3 regions of the Leptospira saintgironsiae genome follow, and region 2 is predicted to be linked to each of the others. Evidence: riboswitches for the same ligand, from Rfam matches in the RefSeq annotation. Region 2 holds a riboswitch; each other region holds the start of a gene.

Region 1 (5,440 bases), on a different contig from region 2:
GTTTGCTGATATATTCGGCTAGACTATAACATCTAAATAAGGGACTCGTGCGGATAGAATGTACTTTTTCAGGAAGAAGTTTTAAAACATTTTCCGCTTCTTTTTCAAAACTAGAAGGAAGTCCTAGGTCCGATTTACCGTAACAGGTTCCAGGTTCAACTTCAGGAGTTGTATGTCTGACTAAAAAGATTTCCATGCGGCGACGATCCCGATCAGATACAATAATTCAGTGACTTGTTGGACTGCGCCTAAACAATCTCCAGTATATCCACCCAGCCATTTTTTATAAAAACTTCTGAGATATAAATATCCGAACATTTGTAAAAGGAACGGATATAATAAAAATCCAAAAACTCTGTCGGAAGGAAGATATTCATTATGAAAGAATGCAAGCCATGGAACAAATCCCCAAATTCCTGCGATAACTACATTATAAGTTTTTAAAGTTTGGATGATCGGTTTTGCCTTGGACAGCTGGTCTTCTCTTACATAAGAAAGAGTTTTTGCAGTAAATAATGCCCAAAACCTACTCGAAGAATGAGAAGAAAGTATTGTGATGAAGAGGACTTCTATAGAAAATTCTTCCAAAGATTTATAACATGCAAATTTAAGAAGAAGAACAAGTATGATACCTATTGTCCCGAAGGCGCCGATCCTACTATCCTTCATGATCTCTAGGATCTTCTCTTTGGTCCAGCCCCCACCGAATCCGTCACATACATCTGTGAATCCGTCTTCGTGAAAAGCACCGGTAACCAAAACAGAAACTGCCATAGCCAAAACGATGCTGATCTCCCAGCTCAGAGAAAGGTCTGCAACCCATAAAACAAACCATGTTGCAGCTCCAACAATCCATCCTACTAATGGAAAATATCTGGAAGAAGAATTGAGATATTCGTCTGAATGTTCCACCCAAGATGGAACGATGATACGAGTATTATAACGTACGGAGGAAAGAAAAATGATCAGTTCTTTGCGGATAAATCCAAACATGCAAAGACGAATTTATTCGTTCCTCCGATTCGGGCAGCGAGAATTTGATCTGAATTTAGTCTTTTTTTTCAGAAACACCTGCGGATTCGAAGCTTGCCATTTCTCTTAAGAATGCCAATGCGGATTCTAAGATAGGGTAGGCAAGTGCGCATCCAGTTCCTTCTCCCAAACGAAGTCCTAAGTCCAAGATTGGATCTGCATCAAAAAATTCCAGGATCAGTTTGTGGCCTTGTTCAGAAGATTTATGAGCGAAGACAGCGTTACGAACGATCTTAGGTTCAATTCTAGAAGCAGTTAAGAATGCAGAACTTGCGATAAAGCCATCCACAAGGATCAAACGATTTTCTTTATAAGAAGAAAGCATCGCTCCGCATATCATTGCGATCTCGAAACCTCCAAACTTGGCAAGAACTTCAATCGGGTCTTTTGGATTTACTGGGTGTTTTGCCCTACATTCTGCTAGGATCTTTTTTTTACGTTCTAAGGATTGATCATCCAGACCTGTTCCTCTTCCGGTAAGATCTTCTGCAGACCGATCTAAAAATACGGAGGCAAGTAGTGAAGCACTGGATGTGTTTCCGATCCCCATTTCTCCAAAGCCGATCACATTACAATCTTTTGGGACTTTGGTGGTTGCGATCTCTTCACCGATACGAATTGCTTCTTCACATTCTTCTCTTGTCATTGCTGGTTCGTTTAGAATGTTTCTGGTTCCAGCTGCTATCTTTGCAGGTATGAAATCAGGATGAGATTGTTCGAAGTTTCCTGAAACTCCAGAATCTACTACTAATAGTTTGATCCCATGTTGTTTGCAGAATACATTGATCGCTGCTCCTCCATTCAAAAAGTTTAATACCATTTGGTAAGTAACTTCTTTTGGAAAGGCGGACACTCCTGAGTCAGCAAGTCCATGATCTCCTGCAAATACTAATAAATGAGGATTTGATAAAACTGGATCTATTGTGTTTTGGATCGTACCGATACGATAAGCAAGGTCTTCTAATTTTCCCAAGGCGCCTAATGGTTTAGTCTTGGTATCTATTTTATTACGTAAATGTTTGTCTAAGTCCAATTGGTGTACTTCTTTTGGGCGGATCATATTGTTTTCACTTTTAAAAATTTCAAATTATCAAACTGAAATAAGATTTTTATTTCAGTTATAGGTTAGGGAGTTACGGATTTCGCGATGACCCCGTCGATATCAGGACCTCCATCGAAACTTCCTGCAGGACTTGGAAATGTAGATTGTCCTTTCGCATTTAATAGTTTAATAAACTTAAATCCGTTCGTTTGTAGATTAGAAAGAACTGTAGAGTCGCATCCATTTGCAAATCGAGCATCTAATGATAGATCATCCAAATCGAATGAATCTCCGCCTGCATTTGCAACAAATGGGTCGGGAAAAATTTCCGCAGGAGTAAGAGGATGAGTAAGCATATTCCAAAGAACAGGATTTGCTCCTCCAAATCGGATCCAATCTGTAGGATCTAAACTCGCAGGACTCGCTGCTCCAGTATATTGAGGATTGAACCCGCAATAATTTGTTCCATCTAAGCTCACTTCTACAATTACAGGTTCTATGAAATAATTGATAGAACCTTGCTGCTGGAAACCATTCTCGAAAACGATAAAGTCAACGCCAGTACCGTTAGTTACAGTTGCTCCATTCCAAGAAAGGATCAGGAAATTATTCGGATCTGCAGAACCCATAGTATAAACATCTATACCACCTGAGTTTTGCCCTCCTCCACAAACTCCGTTGATCGCTTTTTCGGGATCTTTGTATCGGATGCTCGGATTATTACCTGGCGCGCTAACTACAGTATTTGCTAAAAGATAATCAGGATCTATAGTTCCCGGAGGACAATTTTCAGAAGTCGAAATAGAATTTTGTCCGGTCAATAATAACCCTGTTAAGTCAGTGCTGGCTCCGGAGCCGTCACAACCTATGAGAAAGAAAACAATAGACATTCCCAAAAATGCAAATTTGCTTATTTGTTTCATATGTTGTGACTCTCCTTTAAAGTTTTAGCAACTGATTATGGAATCATGTAATTCCAACCAAATCCGCCGCATCCGGAGGATTTGAAGTTAGAAGGATCAGTAGTAGTAGAGTCGCTTTTTGCTTCTGCCAAAGTATTTTTTCCGAAGACTGCTTGGCAATATTCGAAACAACGACTCGCGCTAGAAGGGCAAGAATTACTGTGAATTGCGGTCCAATCAATTCTTCCGTATTTGTTTGGATTGAAAGAATCATCTGCAGATGCGCGGTAATATAGTTTTCTATTTGCGTTATCAACTTCTACTATAGTTAACTTTTGGCCGCCTTGTTCGATCCAAGATTGAGCAGTGATAGATGCATTACCGAAAACTCCTCCATCGGATCCTCCGGTATAAAAGCCAACTTGCCAAGAACCGCCAACTTCTATGTAATTAGCTTGTACTAATGCGGTGATGATCGCGCTATTATCCGAGTCTGACTTTTCTGTTTCGAAACAAGCGGTGTTGATTAATGATAAAGCGAATAGAAGGATTATCGCTTTTGTCCTGAATTTTCTCATTTTTCTCTCCTGATTTCTGCCGGATGTCGCAGAAAAAGAAAATATAAGCAAGATAACGTTAGTCGATCATTGACCTTTTAAAGATCCGAACGATTATGTATTTGCGTTGGTTTCTTTTTCCGTTCGAGAGCCCCGACATTTTAACTTTCGGGGCCCCATCGCAGAAAGCGCGGATGCGCTAAAGAGCGAGATTTACGATACCCCCCAACCTCGAGGTTAAAGTATCGCGGGGAAGATCTGGCTTATTCCGTTTAAAACGGACATCACAGTTGCGGGTCAGCGCGGGATTTTTACCCGACTTCCTCCCTGAAAGCGTAATTCCAGGTTTTGGTTTAGCACTTCCGCTGGCAAGGGAAAAAGTATAAGGATACGAAAGTCATCTATTCCTTGCAATATCTGAATAAATCGGCGATATTCAATGTGTAAGAACCATTAGAAAGGATTCGGTACATAATTTCATATCGATGAGACATTCTATTCTGCAAAAAATTCGGGAAAGATCTTTCATAGACCGAAAATAAAAGAGAGAGTTCTAATAAAACTTTCAAAGAGGAATCCGATGAAAATTACCCGATCCACTTTTCTGAAAGCCGGAATTTTAAGTACCGCAGCTTTGTTAGGAAGTCGTAAGGGAAATTTATTCGCTCAGAATACAAACTCTGGAAAAAAAGTAATCGTACTTGGCGGTGGACTTTCTGGACTTTATTCAGCATACATCTTAGGAAAAACAGGAAGTAAAGTAACTCTTATAGAAGCCACAGATAGAGTTGGAGGAAGAGTTAGATCTATACAAGATCCTTCTGGTCATGTTGTGGATTTAGGAGCGGAATGGGTTTCTTCTGAAGATAAAACGGTTCGCAGTTTAGTTAGGGAATTAGGATTAAAATTACAATCTTCTCCTTTGGTTCCTGATCTATTTTTGGGGACTTATAAGAAGGCTGGGACCTGGGAACTTTCTACTAAATCACAGGAGATATTAAGCAAATTAGTATCACAAAATTCTAAATTAGATACTGCGCAACAACAAGCATTAGATCGAATCAGCATTTATAATTATCTAGTCTACCAAGGAGTTAGTCCAGAAGATCTAACTTTACTTGGTCATAAACTTTCTCTTCATTATGGGGATAGTATCCGAGTTCTGTCCGCTGAAAAAGTTTTAAGTGATCTTGCACAATTTCCTCAAAGAAATAGCAAGATAGAAGGTGGGATGGAAAACATTGCCAAGACCTTGGTGATGAATATAGAAAACACAGAGTTCGTTTTTTCAGATCCAGTTCTTTCTGTAGACCAAGATTCCACTGGAGTTACTGTAACTACTGCTTCTGGAAGAAAATTTAACGGTTCTACTTGTATCTGTACTTTACCTGCAAACCAAATCTCTAATGTAAAATGGAATCCAGGCCTGGACAAAGAAAAACTTCTGGCAGCATTAAGAGTTCGTTATTCTCAAATTTATAAATTATTTTTGGTACTAAAAGAATCTCCTTGGGAATCTTCTCCTTTTGCAGTTCATTCTGATGCTGCTGCTCAATTCTTATATGATGCGGGCACCAAGTCTGATACTTCAGATAAGGTTTTAGGAGTGATTGCAAATGGGGACAGATTTTCTGTATTCGATTCTGCCAACCAAGACCAAAAGGTAGAATATATTCGTCTTACTCTGGAACGTCTTGGTTTGAAGAAGGATTTACAAATCCAAAGATTCTATTTTACGGAACCTAAAAAAGATTACGTTCCGAATGGGATTGCCGAGTTTCCTCCGGGAAGTTTTGGATCGGAGATCATTCTAAGAAAACCATTTGATCGTATCTTCTTTGCGGGAGAACATACTGGAGAAATTACTGGAACAGTAGAAGCCGCCTTGAGCTCTGCGATCAAAGCGG
Region 2 (5,440 bases):
GGTCCATAAGAAGGGACTTTCACCTAAGAAAAACCGCTTTGCCAGGGATAGGGTTTCTAAAATCCTTCCCCTATGTATAGAATCCTTGCATTGTCCTCTCTTTTAGGACTCTCTCTTTTATTTTCCCAATGCCAGCCGATTGAATCTGTAGAACCGGAAACTTTGAAGATCAAAGCGGTGGGAGATTTGGTCATGGGAACCAATTATCCGGAGAATAAACTTCCTTCCGATCCTAGAAACACTTTGTTCTCTCAGGTGGAGCCAAGTTTGAGAGGGGCGGATATACTATTTGCAAATTTCGAAAGTACTCTGACTGATTATCCTCACTGTGCTAAAAATATAAATCGTCCTCTTATATTCGCTTTCAGGACTCCTCCATCATATGCAAAAATCCTAAAGGACGTTGGATTCGATATAGTTTCCATCGCAAATAATCATAGTTTGGATTTTCACCAACAAGGTTTCGAAGATACAGGTAAAAATCTTTCAGAAGCTGGAGTTAGATATACCGGCAAAAAAGGTGCGATCACTTATATGAACGTAAAAGGAATTTCAGTGGCTTGGATCGGATTCAGCCATATGGAAAGCGCTCATAATCATGTGAACCAAATTGAAGAAGGTGTAGCACTCGTAAAAGAAGCTAAGAAAAAAGCGCAATTAGTCTTTATATCAGTTCATGGTGGAGCAGAAGGTGGGCCAGCTTTACACGTAAAAAATGAACAAGAAAGATTTTACGGAGAATATAGAGGAAACCTCGTCGCTCTTTCTCACGCATTAATTGACGCAGGTGCAGACTTATTCATCGGACACGGACCTCATTTACCTAGAGCATTTGAATTGTATAAAGGAAAACTGGTCGCTTATTCTTTAGGAAACTTTTTAGGATATAGAGTATTCTCCACGAAAGGATACGGTGGATATTCTTTGGTCTTAGAAGCAGACTTAGATAAACAAGGGAATTTTATCAAAGGTAAGATCCATCCGTTACAATTAAGCCAAAATGGAATTCCTGCTCCAGATCCAGATGCGAAGACTACAGAACTCATTCAGTCTTTGACGAAATCTGATTTCCCAGGAAAAGGACCTAAAATCCAATCTGACGGAAGCTTCCATCCTTAATTGAAACGAATCCATGTAGGAGCTCCTACAAATTCGACCCCAATTTTTAATTGTAAATTTTACGATTTTATGATATAGGGGAAATGGCTTCTCCCACTAACCCACCTCCTCCACCCTAAGCAGGGTGGGGGCCGTTTTTCAAAATTCATGCTCGATCAAGCTTAGTGCGTTAACTTCAGTTCCATCTCGTTTGACTTTCGTCACCGACTCAGCAAAGCTGGTCGTCTTCTCGCTCCCTATTAGTCGCTGCGAAGGGGTGGGGGCCGCTCCGAAACCTTGTTGGAATTCCAACAATAACACTAATGACCACTCTAAAATAAAAAAGGCCAATATAGGAACTCCTATATCGGCCTTCTTATCAATAAAATCTTAATGTAAATTATTGGGTTTTGCTAGCCGGTTCCAACGCGCCTGCAGGTGCTTTGAAGTTGATCTCATAAATATCATAATGAGAATCTCTCCAACCAGTTACATAAGCTACAGAAACTCCTAAGAAATATCTAAGTCCGAATTTAAGAGTGTTCGTGGCGAATGCCGCAATCTCTTCGTCTGTCACAGAAAATGGGTGAACTTTATTTCTTGTTTCATCCAGATACAATCCTTCCCAGGTTCCTATCGCAGTTCCCTTATATTCTAAACTTAGAATACGTCCAGTAACGGAAAAATTTCTTTTTCCTCCGGACTTACTTTTACTTACGATCTTATCGGGAAGACCTTTCGGTAGGGATTTTTCCTGAAGTTGAGCTCCAACAACTTCGTAATCGGAAGACAATGCAATAGGTTCGAATCTATGGATCCTGTATTGGACCAAAATTTCTTGGTTTAAACTTTTGCTTAAGAAGTTTACCACATCTGCGTTCTCAGGACGTACGCTAAATTCGATCTTTTGTTTTGCTGGAACAAAACATTCGTCCTTCATTTCGTCGCAAGCTTCTGAATCGTTTATAGTATAAACTTCTAAAAGACCTTCGTAAGATTCAAAGATGACCCCTCTACTTTCGAATTGGATCAATTTTGCAACTGTCCAACCCTCGGAATAAGTTCCGGCTGCTGATAAGGATGAGGTAGTTAGAAGAAAGATCCCTAATAGAAGAAATCTTAAGGATGGAATTCGTTTCATTCGAGTTCGGTGCTCCCTGTTGTGTAGGTAGACCCAAAGGGATTCCCTTTAGGTCACGAATTCGAGAATCCTTTCCGGTTTTTATCTTACATCAAGAAAATATTTCTTTTATCTATTGAAAAATCCGCATGTAAGTCCCTCTGTGATCTCGGTGTTCTCCGTGTGAACCAATAAAAACACAAACAAGTTTCGCTCAGAGCCCACGGAGCACACAGAGTTTTCATTTACAAAACCCGCCAGGGATGTATAGGGCGCGAAGCGTCCTGAGCGTATGCGAAGGACGAGGACGTATGTCCGAGCCCGGAGCAGCCCGGTCTTGCGTAAGCAAGAGGCGGCCAAGCCTTTTTCAGATTGCCCCGCCCACTTGGGTTGGGAACCTGGTCTTGCAAGTAGATCGGAAAAGGGAATCCGGTGAAAATCCGGAGCTGTACCCGCAGCTGTAATCGCCTAAACGGTCGGACAAAACCACTGTCGAATGACGGGAAGGGTCCGAATCGGGCGTGAGTCAGAAAACCTATCAGAGCTACTTTCAATTCTCTGGCTTTCGGGAGTTAAGGCCTCAATGCACAAAAGACCCAAACGATTCCGCAAGCTCCTCCATCTAGGGCTCTTTTTATTTTCCGTCCAAATATTCTCCCAAGAGTCCCAGAAGACTGAAACTTCCACAGTAAAAGTGGTAGGAAAGACCAGTTCCAATTCCCAGCCTGAAAATTTCAGAAAGAATCCGACAGGCTTCCAGACTTCAATTAATTTGGACCAATACAATGCACGTTATACGAACCTTCCGGACGTTTTAGAAAGAGAAGCAGGGATCAGGATCAGAAGATACGGTGGTCTCGGTTCTTATTCTACTCTTTCTCTTAGAGGTACGAACCCTAACCAATCTAGGATCTTTATAGACGGAGTTCCTTTTAATAATTCGCAAGGTGGAGAAGTTAACCTCGCAGATCTTCCTTTCGACAATTTACAAAGTATAGAAGTATATCGTAGTGGCGCCCCGGTTGGATTTTCGGGTTCAGCAATAGGTGGAAGTGTAAACTTAGTTACAAGAATTGGATCTGGTCCTCCTAAAACGAGAGTGAATATTGGAGCAGGAAGTTTTAATACAGGGAAAGGTAGCATAACGCATACCGGTACTTATGGCGGAATTGGGACGAGTGTATTTTTATTGGGAGAAAAATCAGACCAAAACTTCTCCTATTTAAACAATCATGGAACCTTGCTTGTAAATCCTCTGGACGATACGATCGATAGAAGAAGGAACGCTCAATATGAGAGAACTTCTGGTATGATCGGTCTAAGTGGTGATATTGGAACTACAAAGATCAAATTTTGGAATGATCTAAATTATAGATTTCATGGGATTCCCGGGCCTGCAAGTAACCAAACACAACAAGTTCATCGCAGATATCTTAGAAATACTTCTTCACTTGGGACAGATACAAAAGGTTTGTTTGATGGACTGCTAAGGCTTGAAACTAGAACTTTTACTTCATTTACGAATGATGATCTATTCGATCCTAAATCTGAATTTTCGAAAGGAACTCCAAACTCGACTGCACATATGGGACAGTCTGGATTCCAAGTCACTCCTACTTTTTATTTATTAGAATATTATCAAATTTTGAAATTCCACGCAGGAGTCGAAAGGGAAACTTTCGAAAGATCCAGGAGTACTCCTCAGAATATAGATCTAAAATATGAGCCAGGAAAGACTCGGACTTATACCACTTTTCAAGTTGAGGATGAGTTTAGATTCCTGGATGGAAAGTTAGTTTTGACTCCGGGAGTTTCTTGGGATTCCTACAGAGACAAATTCCAATCTGACGAACCTTGGTATAGAAAGCAAGATCCTCTTGCTCCTGCTATAAAAACCACTGAGTTTTCGAATCCTAAAACAGGACTTCTTTGGAGGTTTTGGGAGAAAGAAAATTATTCTTTGGAATTCAAATCCAATATCGCAAGGCAATATAGGATCCCAAGTTTTTTGGAATTATTTGGAGAAGTCGGAACAATCATAGCAAACGATTCTCTTAAACCTGAAAGAAGTGAGAATGCCGACGCCGGTTTCACCGGGAAATATAAAAACGGGGAACTCAAATCCAATATTACAATTTCCTATTTTAGAAAAAGGATCAAGGACATGATCCTATTCATTCCGAATTCACAATTTACTTTAAGACCTGAAAATGTAGACTCAGCGAGAATTGATGGAGCGGAGATTTCTCATAAGACTGAATACAAAGGTTGGAAATTTTTATTAGAATATACATACCAAGAGGCGATCAATACTTCTCCTGCACCATATCTGAATGGCAAATATCTCCCACTTAGGCCTAAACACGAGATCTCAGGAACAATCGCATATAGAGGAAAAAGATGGGAACTCGGTTTCGAAGGAGTATATGTAGGGGCTGTCTTCAAAGATAGGACAAATGAATATGTAAATTACCAACCTGCTCGTCAGATTTGGAACGCGTATCTTACTCTTGTATTATATACTTCTCCTGAGGAAGAAGATCCTACCAAAAAAGGAGAAAAGACTCCCAAAGAACTGCTCTTAAGTATAGATCTTAGGAATATGGGAGATAAAAGAGTCGAGGATATTGTAGGATATCCTCTACCGGGAAGAAATTGGTTCATTACCTTAAGCGGGAGGTTTTAATATGAAATTTGTATCACATATCATTCTTTCCTGCTTAGTGATATTCTTTTCCTTCTGTGGAGATATTGAAAGGCCACCTTTATATACTTTATTCTTAACTCCAAATCTTCCCAATAATATCGGAGTAGTAACCACCGACTTTGCAAGTGGGGGAAGGTTTAAGGTATTAAATCCTGAACTTCTTCTTTCTTATCCTGGATTGACACCAATTCATTCAGACGCTGTTGCTAGATTTGGAAACGACAAAGTATATATTCTCAATCGTTTAAATAGGGATAGTGTTCAAGTTTTAGATCCAGATTTCGGATTCCAAACTGTATCGGAATGGTCCATGGGAGCCGCAACAAATCCTGCTGATATTGCGATTGTAGGCCAGAACAAGGCTTATGTATCACTTTATGGATCTAGAATATTAAAGATCATTCATCCTTTGACTGGGACAAGTTTAGGGCAGATAGATCTGGGTGGATATTCTGAGCCAAGCGCTATCCCTGATAATCTGCCCGAAATGTCCGGAATGCAGATCGTTGGAACCA
Region 3 (5,440 bases), on a different contig from region 2:
GACTTACAGCTTGCGATGGATTTCTTTGGGTATTAAAGAATGCTTCCATTCCGATCCTGGACTCTAAGGTTCCTAAACGAACTAGTTCGGATCTTACTTCTCTTAAGATGTTTCCGTCTCCGCTTAAGAATGCGTTCTCCGGAACTGTACAATCCCCCAAGATCGATTTAAAGATTTCTAATGCACTTGAGATCCTATTTGGATCTGAAATGGACGGGATCTGAAATATAGTCGGAAAATTAGAAATTTCTGAGAGTATTTCCCTTAGTTTATTTTCAGAAAGAAAATCTTCTTCTTTTGTTTTGAGCCAAACTGTTATTGTGCTGTCTAAACGACCCGAGAATTTTTTGGAAAGAAGAAGTCCTGCAAGAGTAGTGATGCCTGTGTCCGTTGCAAGAACGAGAGAGAAACCTGGAGAAGGCCATGTAGGATCTCCTACAAATTTTCCCCAAGGACCAGAATATTCCAATTCTTCTCCTAATTTTAATTCAGGTAGAATGCTGGATGCTTTTCCGGTCCCTAAACGTTTTACACAAATTTGAAAAGAATTCGTTTTGGAATCGGAAGACAAAATAGAATAAGCCCTTTTGATAGGCTTCCCCTCATTATCGTTTCCGACATTAAGTATAACGTATTGTCCTCCTACAAACTCGAAAGGAAAACCATCCGATCTTTCGAATTGATATAGATCCGAGGAAAGGTTTAAATTTTCCTTATGTATTAACTTAAGAAGTTTTTGGCTCAATGTTCCTCCTAAGAAGGGTAGATCTCATGCACGAAATCATGCATCTCTTCTAAATCTAGATATAAGGTTTGGAATGATTTGGCGGAATTTTTGAGATCCAATTCTACTTTTTTTGTAAGTATCAATAGAGAAGTGTAATATCCCGATTTAGGATCTCCGGCAGGAAGTTTTGAGATTGTTTGTTCTAAATCTACTAAACTTGCTTCAAAAAATTTGATGAGATCATCGAAATTATTTGCAGTTGTCAACGACTGGATCGGCCCGGGAGAAGAGAGTGCTTCGGTTCCTATTTCATTTTTTTCATGTTGGATGACTGATTCGTCCTTGATACCAAGAACATTCATCATTCCTAATCTTAAAGCTGCAATTTCATGACATGCCATATTATATTCCTATTGCATAATATTATCTACTAAACGAGAAACGAGTCTATCTTGCAGTAGATGTTCTGAAACCAGATCGTCCGCATCTTCTACACTTACTTTTTGGTACCAAACTCCATCTGGATAAACTACAACTACCGGACCTTCTCCGCATCTTCCCATGCAGGAAGAGCGAGAAATTTTGAAATCTAAATGCCTTCCTTGTAATTTTAAGATGGATCTCATCCGTGCGACTAATGCAGAACTTCCTTTGCTTGCGCAGTCTATATTCTCACAAACAAATATATGTTTTTGTAAATTACGATGAGGGAATAGATGAGGAGCAGCTTGGTTATGAGTTTCCAGATGACGGATACTCCAAAGAAGAGCTTTTAATCCTCCCACTTTTTTAGAAAGGCCAGGAAGTTGTGCTCTGTATTCGCAGGTATCACAAGGAAGAGAAAATTTTCCAGAGATACAATCTTGTATCCTTTCATTCATGACTGAGAAAAGTTCTGGATCAGGTCCAAGGTAAGAGGTAAGTTCTGTTTTGATCCAAGGAAATTTTTCAGAGAAGTTTTGTACTAAAGAGGAAATTTTTTGGATCAATTTTCCTCCAAATAAAAAGTAGGGGACCACCAGAAGTTTTTCCGGTCTCAACTTAGAGGCCATCTCTAAGGTTTCGGGAAGAAGAGGGCTGGTGATCCCTATAAACGAAGGAAGAACAAAGGAGAAATGATTTCCTTCTTGGAATAAACGAACTGTTTTATAAAAGTCACCATTCGCATCCGGATCGGAAGAACCTCTGTTTACAATGATCACTCCGGTTTTGGAAGATTGTTCTTTGTTTAGAGGTAAAAATTCTTCAGCACGTTTTCTGAGTAAGGATACCATCTTAGAATGGATACCTAAACTATTTGTTATCTTAAAAGAATGATCCGGAAATTCGGATTTGATCCTATCAAGAACGATTGGAATATCATTTTTTATATGACCGGAAGTATATAGAAAAAGAGGGAATATTATAATATTAGAATATTCTTCTGAAATTTCTCTTAATGCAGTTTCCAGATCCGGCTTTGCAAGTTCCACATAAGCGTGAAAAATTTTCAGATCTGGGCGGGTAAGTGAATAGGCCTTAACTAGAGAAACGAATTCCAAATTGGAATTTTCTTCTCTACTCCCATGGCCTAGTACCAAAACCGCAATTTTAGGCTTCATTTGAACCCCAATACCTGCCTTGGTTTCCAAAATAGGAAAAATAAAGAAGATAATAAAAACCAGAAGATCAGATTTGTGAGTAAGGTCACATACTCGAATTTTATCCTCAATTCTTTCGGGGCAGCAAAGTCTTCCGAAATTTTAGGTACTCCAAGATAGAAAGGAAGAGCTACAAAAAATATAACTGTTATTAAGGCGAAAGACCACTTCAATAGATTATGAATTTTTAAATAAGAGAGAACTACCCTAAATCCTAAAACTCCTACTAAACTGGAACCAACGCAGATGTACCACCAAGCCTGTCTTTCAGGATAATCATATGAACCGGAGACTCTTCCTGGTAATTCAGGGGGAAGCCCCAAAAATGGGATCCCGAAAAATATTAAAAATCCACCTGTCGTAAATAAAATACTTAGGGTGATTGCTTTGTATAGGGAAGGGCCTTCTATAAATCTGCTTGGAGGGAAGAAGATTACCCAAAGTGAGACGAGGACTCCAAAAGAAATTCCTAATAAAATGGAGCCGACTAACGTTCCAAAATTTCTTTTTTGCCAAAGTTTATCATTCTCAGCTTCTTCACTAAAGTTAGATTCAGCCTTTGTATGAGAATGAGTTTTTCCATGCGTGTGAGAATGAGTATGTATATGGCTTATATTAGAATTTTCAGATACAGATTTGGATTCAAACTTCTCCGCTTCTAAAATTAACGGAAGATTCCAAACACAAACCAGGATCCCTAAAACAAGTCCAGACACCAGGCCAGAGAATATTCCGGCCCGTAATAGATCAGAAAGTCCTGATCTTAATGGCATGGGAAACCCGTAGAATGCCTTATATCATGGAATGTATCGTGCAAATACACCATTGGTTCCAGACCTACTACATAGATCGTAGAAAAAGCGAGAAACCCAGCCAAAACTAGAACGGAACCTCTAAGCCATAACTTGGCTCCGGAAAAATCCTTCGAAACGGAAATCGAGCGCATAAAAATCCCTCCTAAGAGATCTTCACCTTACAAGATATAAACGATATTAAGACACGAGAGATCGTGCCAAAGCATCGTATGAAGAAAAAAAAATTGAGTTTAGTTACGAGATTGTCTTACATCCGAGACTGGATCACGTAGCTTCAGGATTTTTGTAAGGCGTTTTCTGACTCGAGATCATCCTACTCAGCACGTCTTCCCAGGTTTAACACCCAGTGACATCTTGTGCCTTTTGTCCCTCTTACAGCGGCGGGTACCGTGACGGAATTGCACCGTCTTCCCATAGATGAGATCATCTATGTTCCTACAAAAATAGTCTGAGATTTTAGGATCTATTTTGATCCGTTTATTTGTATATCTTTTTTTAGGATGAAATTCAGAAAATATGGAAACACATTCTGATCGTGGCGACGTAAGAGAGATCGATCTAAAGAACAGAATCTAAAAGTTTGGAATGGTAACGTTGTGCGACATCGGGATGGGATCTGAATCTGCTCTTCAATAAATTTTTTCCAACTTCATAGAATAAAGGATTATTCGGATCTTGTGTAAGTCCTCTGATTTCTTTCTGTAAATGTTCCGGCAAATGTAATAAAGGAACATTCGCATCTAATCTCGCGCTATAAAAGAAACCAACCGAGATCCGATCCGTTCCGGAAGAGGGAACGAGAGCACGATGTACTGTCGCGCGTAAATAACCGTTGGAGGCCAATTCTAAAAGTTCTCCAATATTGATCACAAAGGTCCCTGGAATCGGAGGCACTTGGATCCATCCATTCTCATATTCCACTTCCAAACCTGCTTGTTCGTCTTGTAAAAGAACGGTTACAAAACCTCCATCCTTATGAGCTCCCACTCCTTGATCACTATTCGTAGATTCTCTTCCCGGGTAACGGATTACTTTCATCAATTGGTGAGCCTTTGCTCCTAAGATAGGATCAAAAACAGATGGCTCTTGGCCTAGAGCAGAAGAGAATGCATGCACCAATCGGATCGCAAGATTTGTGACTTCCTTCTGATATCTTAAAACGATTTTTTTAAATTCGGGCAGTCGATCCGGCCATTGGTTCGGTCCTTGTAAGATCGTCCAATGAGGAGAAATATCCGGATCGGAAACTGGAGAAAGTTCAGCCCCTACATCCAATTGTTCTCTCCAATCCGGAAGGCCTAAAGTTCTTTCTGCCCCGATCCTAGAATATCCTCTGAAATGAGGAGAGTGGATCATCTCGATGGATAATTTTTCCTCTATCGGTAATGCAAAAAATTCCCTGGAATTTTTAAGAAGGAGTTCGGGAAGTTCCGTATCGATCCCATGACCGGTTAAGTAGAAGAACCCAAGCTCACGGGAAACCTCTCTTAATTCTTCCAGAAAATTTTCACGCTCAGTAACTGCTCCTGAATATTTAGAAAAATCTAATATAGGCAGAGAGTTCCATTTTTTGTTTTGCATAAGGATGACTGCTAAATCTTCTTCCTCCCGGAAGTAGCGGTCAAGCCTATTTCTGTTTTAACGGATAAAAAGTCAATTTAACGGATTTGGCTATAGTTATACTTTTTGTTTTTTCTTATCCAGTCTGGACTGGGCCGCTTTTAATTCAGAATCCGTAAGCTTAATACTGAATTCAGGGAAATGCCTAAATAGGAAATATTGGAGCCAAGAATCCCAGCCAGTATATCCAATAAACTTATTGTTCGGGATCCATTTTAAGATTGCCTTTGCTACTGAATCGATCGAATGCACTCTATTCAACGCTGAACCCATTTCAATTTCCTTACTCAATTCAGGTTTATCAGTATTCTCTTTTTCTAAACCAGGAGTGTCAGTTGTAGGAGGAAGGAACAATTTTACTTTCACTCCGTGGAGCATCATCTCCTGTCTGAAACCTTGAGCAAAGCCTACGATCGCGAACTTACTCGCTGAATAAGCTCCGTATCCATAGATGGAAAAGAACGCAAGAGTAGAGGATAAAAATACGATCTCTCCACTTTTTTGTTTGGAAAAGTGATCACTAAATGCGAGTGCACTGTTCACATGGCCGAAAAAGTTCACATCCATTAAATTTCTATAAACTTCGTCGTCCAGGTCGGAAGCTTCTCCCGCTTTTGCAAAACCACTGCTACAGATCA

Evidence for each region. Region 2 has a riboswitch for cobalamin ahead of CH362_RS11190 (TonB-dependent receptor). Riboswitches for the same ligand answer to the same signal wherever they lie in the genome.
Region 1: it holds a riboswitch for cobalamin, as region 2 does, so the genes downstream of both, CH362_RS02580 (hypothetical protein) here and CH362_RS11190 (TonB-dependent receptor) in region 2, are expected to answer to the same signal.
Region 3: it holds a riboswitch for cobalamin, as region 2 does, so the genes downstream of both, CH362_RS08155 (CbtB domain-containing protein) here and CH362_RS11190 (TonB-dependent receptor) in region 2, are expected to answer to the same signal.

Annotation. Positions count from the first base shown of each region.
Region 1 covers NZ_NPDR01000001.1:559,707-565,146, forward strand. The annotation lists gene CH362_RS02560 (histidine phosphatase family protein) at 1-196, opposite strand, end outside; gene CH362_RS02565 (adenosylcobinamide-GDP ribazoletransferase) at 181-993, opposite strand; gene cobT (nicotinate-nucleotide--dimethylbenzimidazole phosphoribosyltransferase) at 1,049-2,092, opposite strand; gene CH362_RS02575 (LIC_13355 family lipoprotein) at 2,158-2,997, opposite strand; gene CH362_RS02580 (hypothetical protein) at 3,033-3,554, opposite strand; adenosylcobalamin (AdoCbl) riboswitch at 3,748-3,874, opposite strand; gene CH362_RS02585 (flavin monoamine oxidase family protein) at 4,114-5,440, shown strand, end outside.
Region 2 covers NZ_NPDR01000004.1:207,212-212,651, forward strand. The annotation lists gene CH362_RS11175 (CapA family protein) at 73-1,119, shown strand; gene lsa26 (surface adhesion protein Lsa26) at 1,499-2,239, opposite strand; cobalamin riboswitch at 2,601-2,775, shown strand; gene CH362_RS11190 (TonB-dependent receptor) at 2,802-4,904, shown strand; gene CH362_RS11195 (YncE family protein) at 4,906-5,440, shown strand, end outside.
Region 3 covers NZ_NPDR01000003.1:116,593-122,032, forward strand. The annotation lists gene CH362_RS08135 (FAD-dependent oxidoreductase) at 1-745, opposite strand, end outside; gene CH362_RS08140 (DUF3209 family protein) at 754-1,128, opposite strand; gene CH362_RS08145 (CbiX/SirB N-terminal domain-containing protein) at 1,138-2,328, opposite strand; gene CH362_RS08150 (CbtA family protein) at 2,325-3,140, opposite strand; gene CH362_RS08155 (CbtB domain-containing protein) at 3,131-3,313, opposite strand; cobalamin riboswitch at 3,454-3,636, opposite strand; gene CH362_RS08160 (isopenicillin N synthase family dioxygenase) at 3,741-4,763, opposite strand; gene CH362_RS08165 (SDR family NAD(P)-dependent oxidoreductase) at 4,860-5,440, opposite strand, start outside.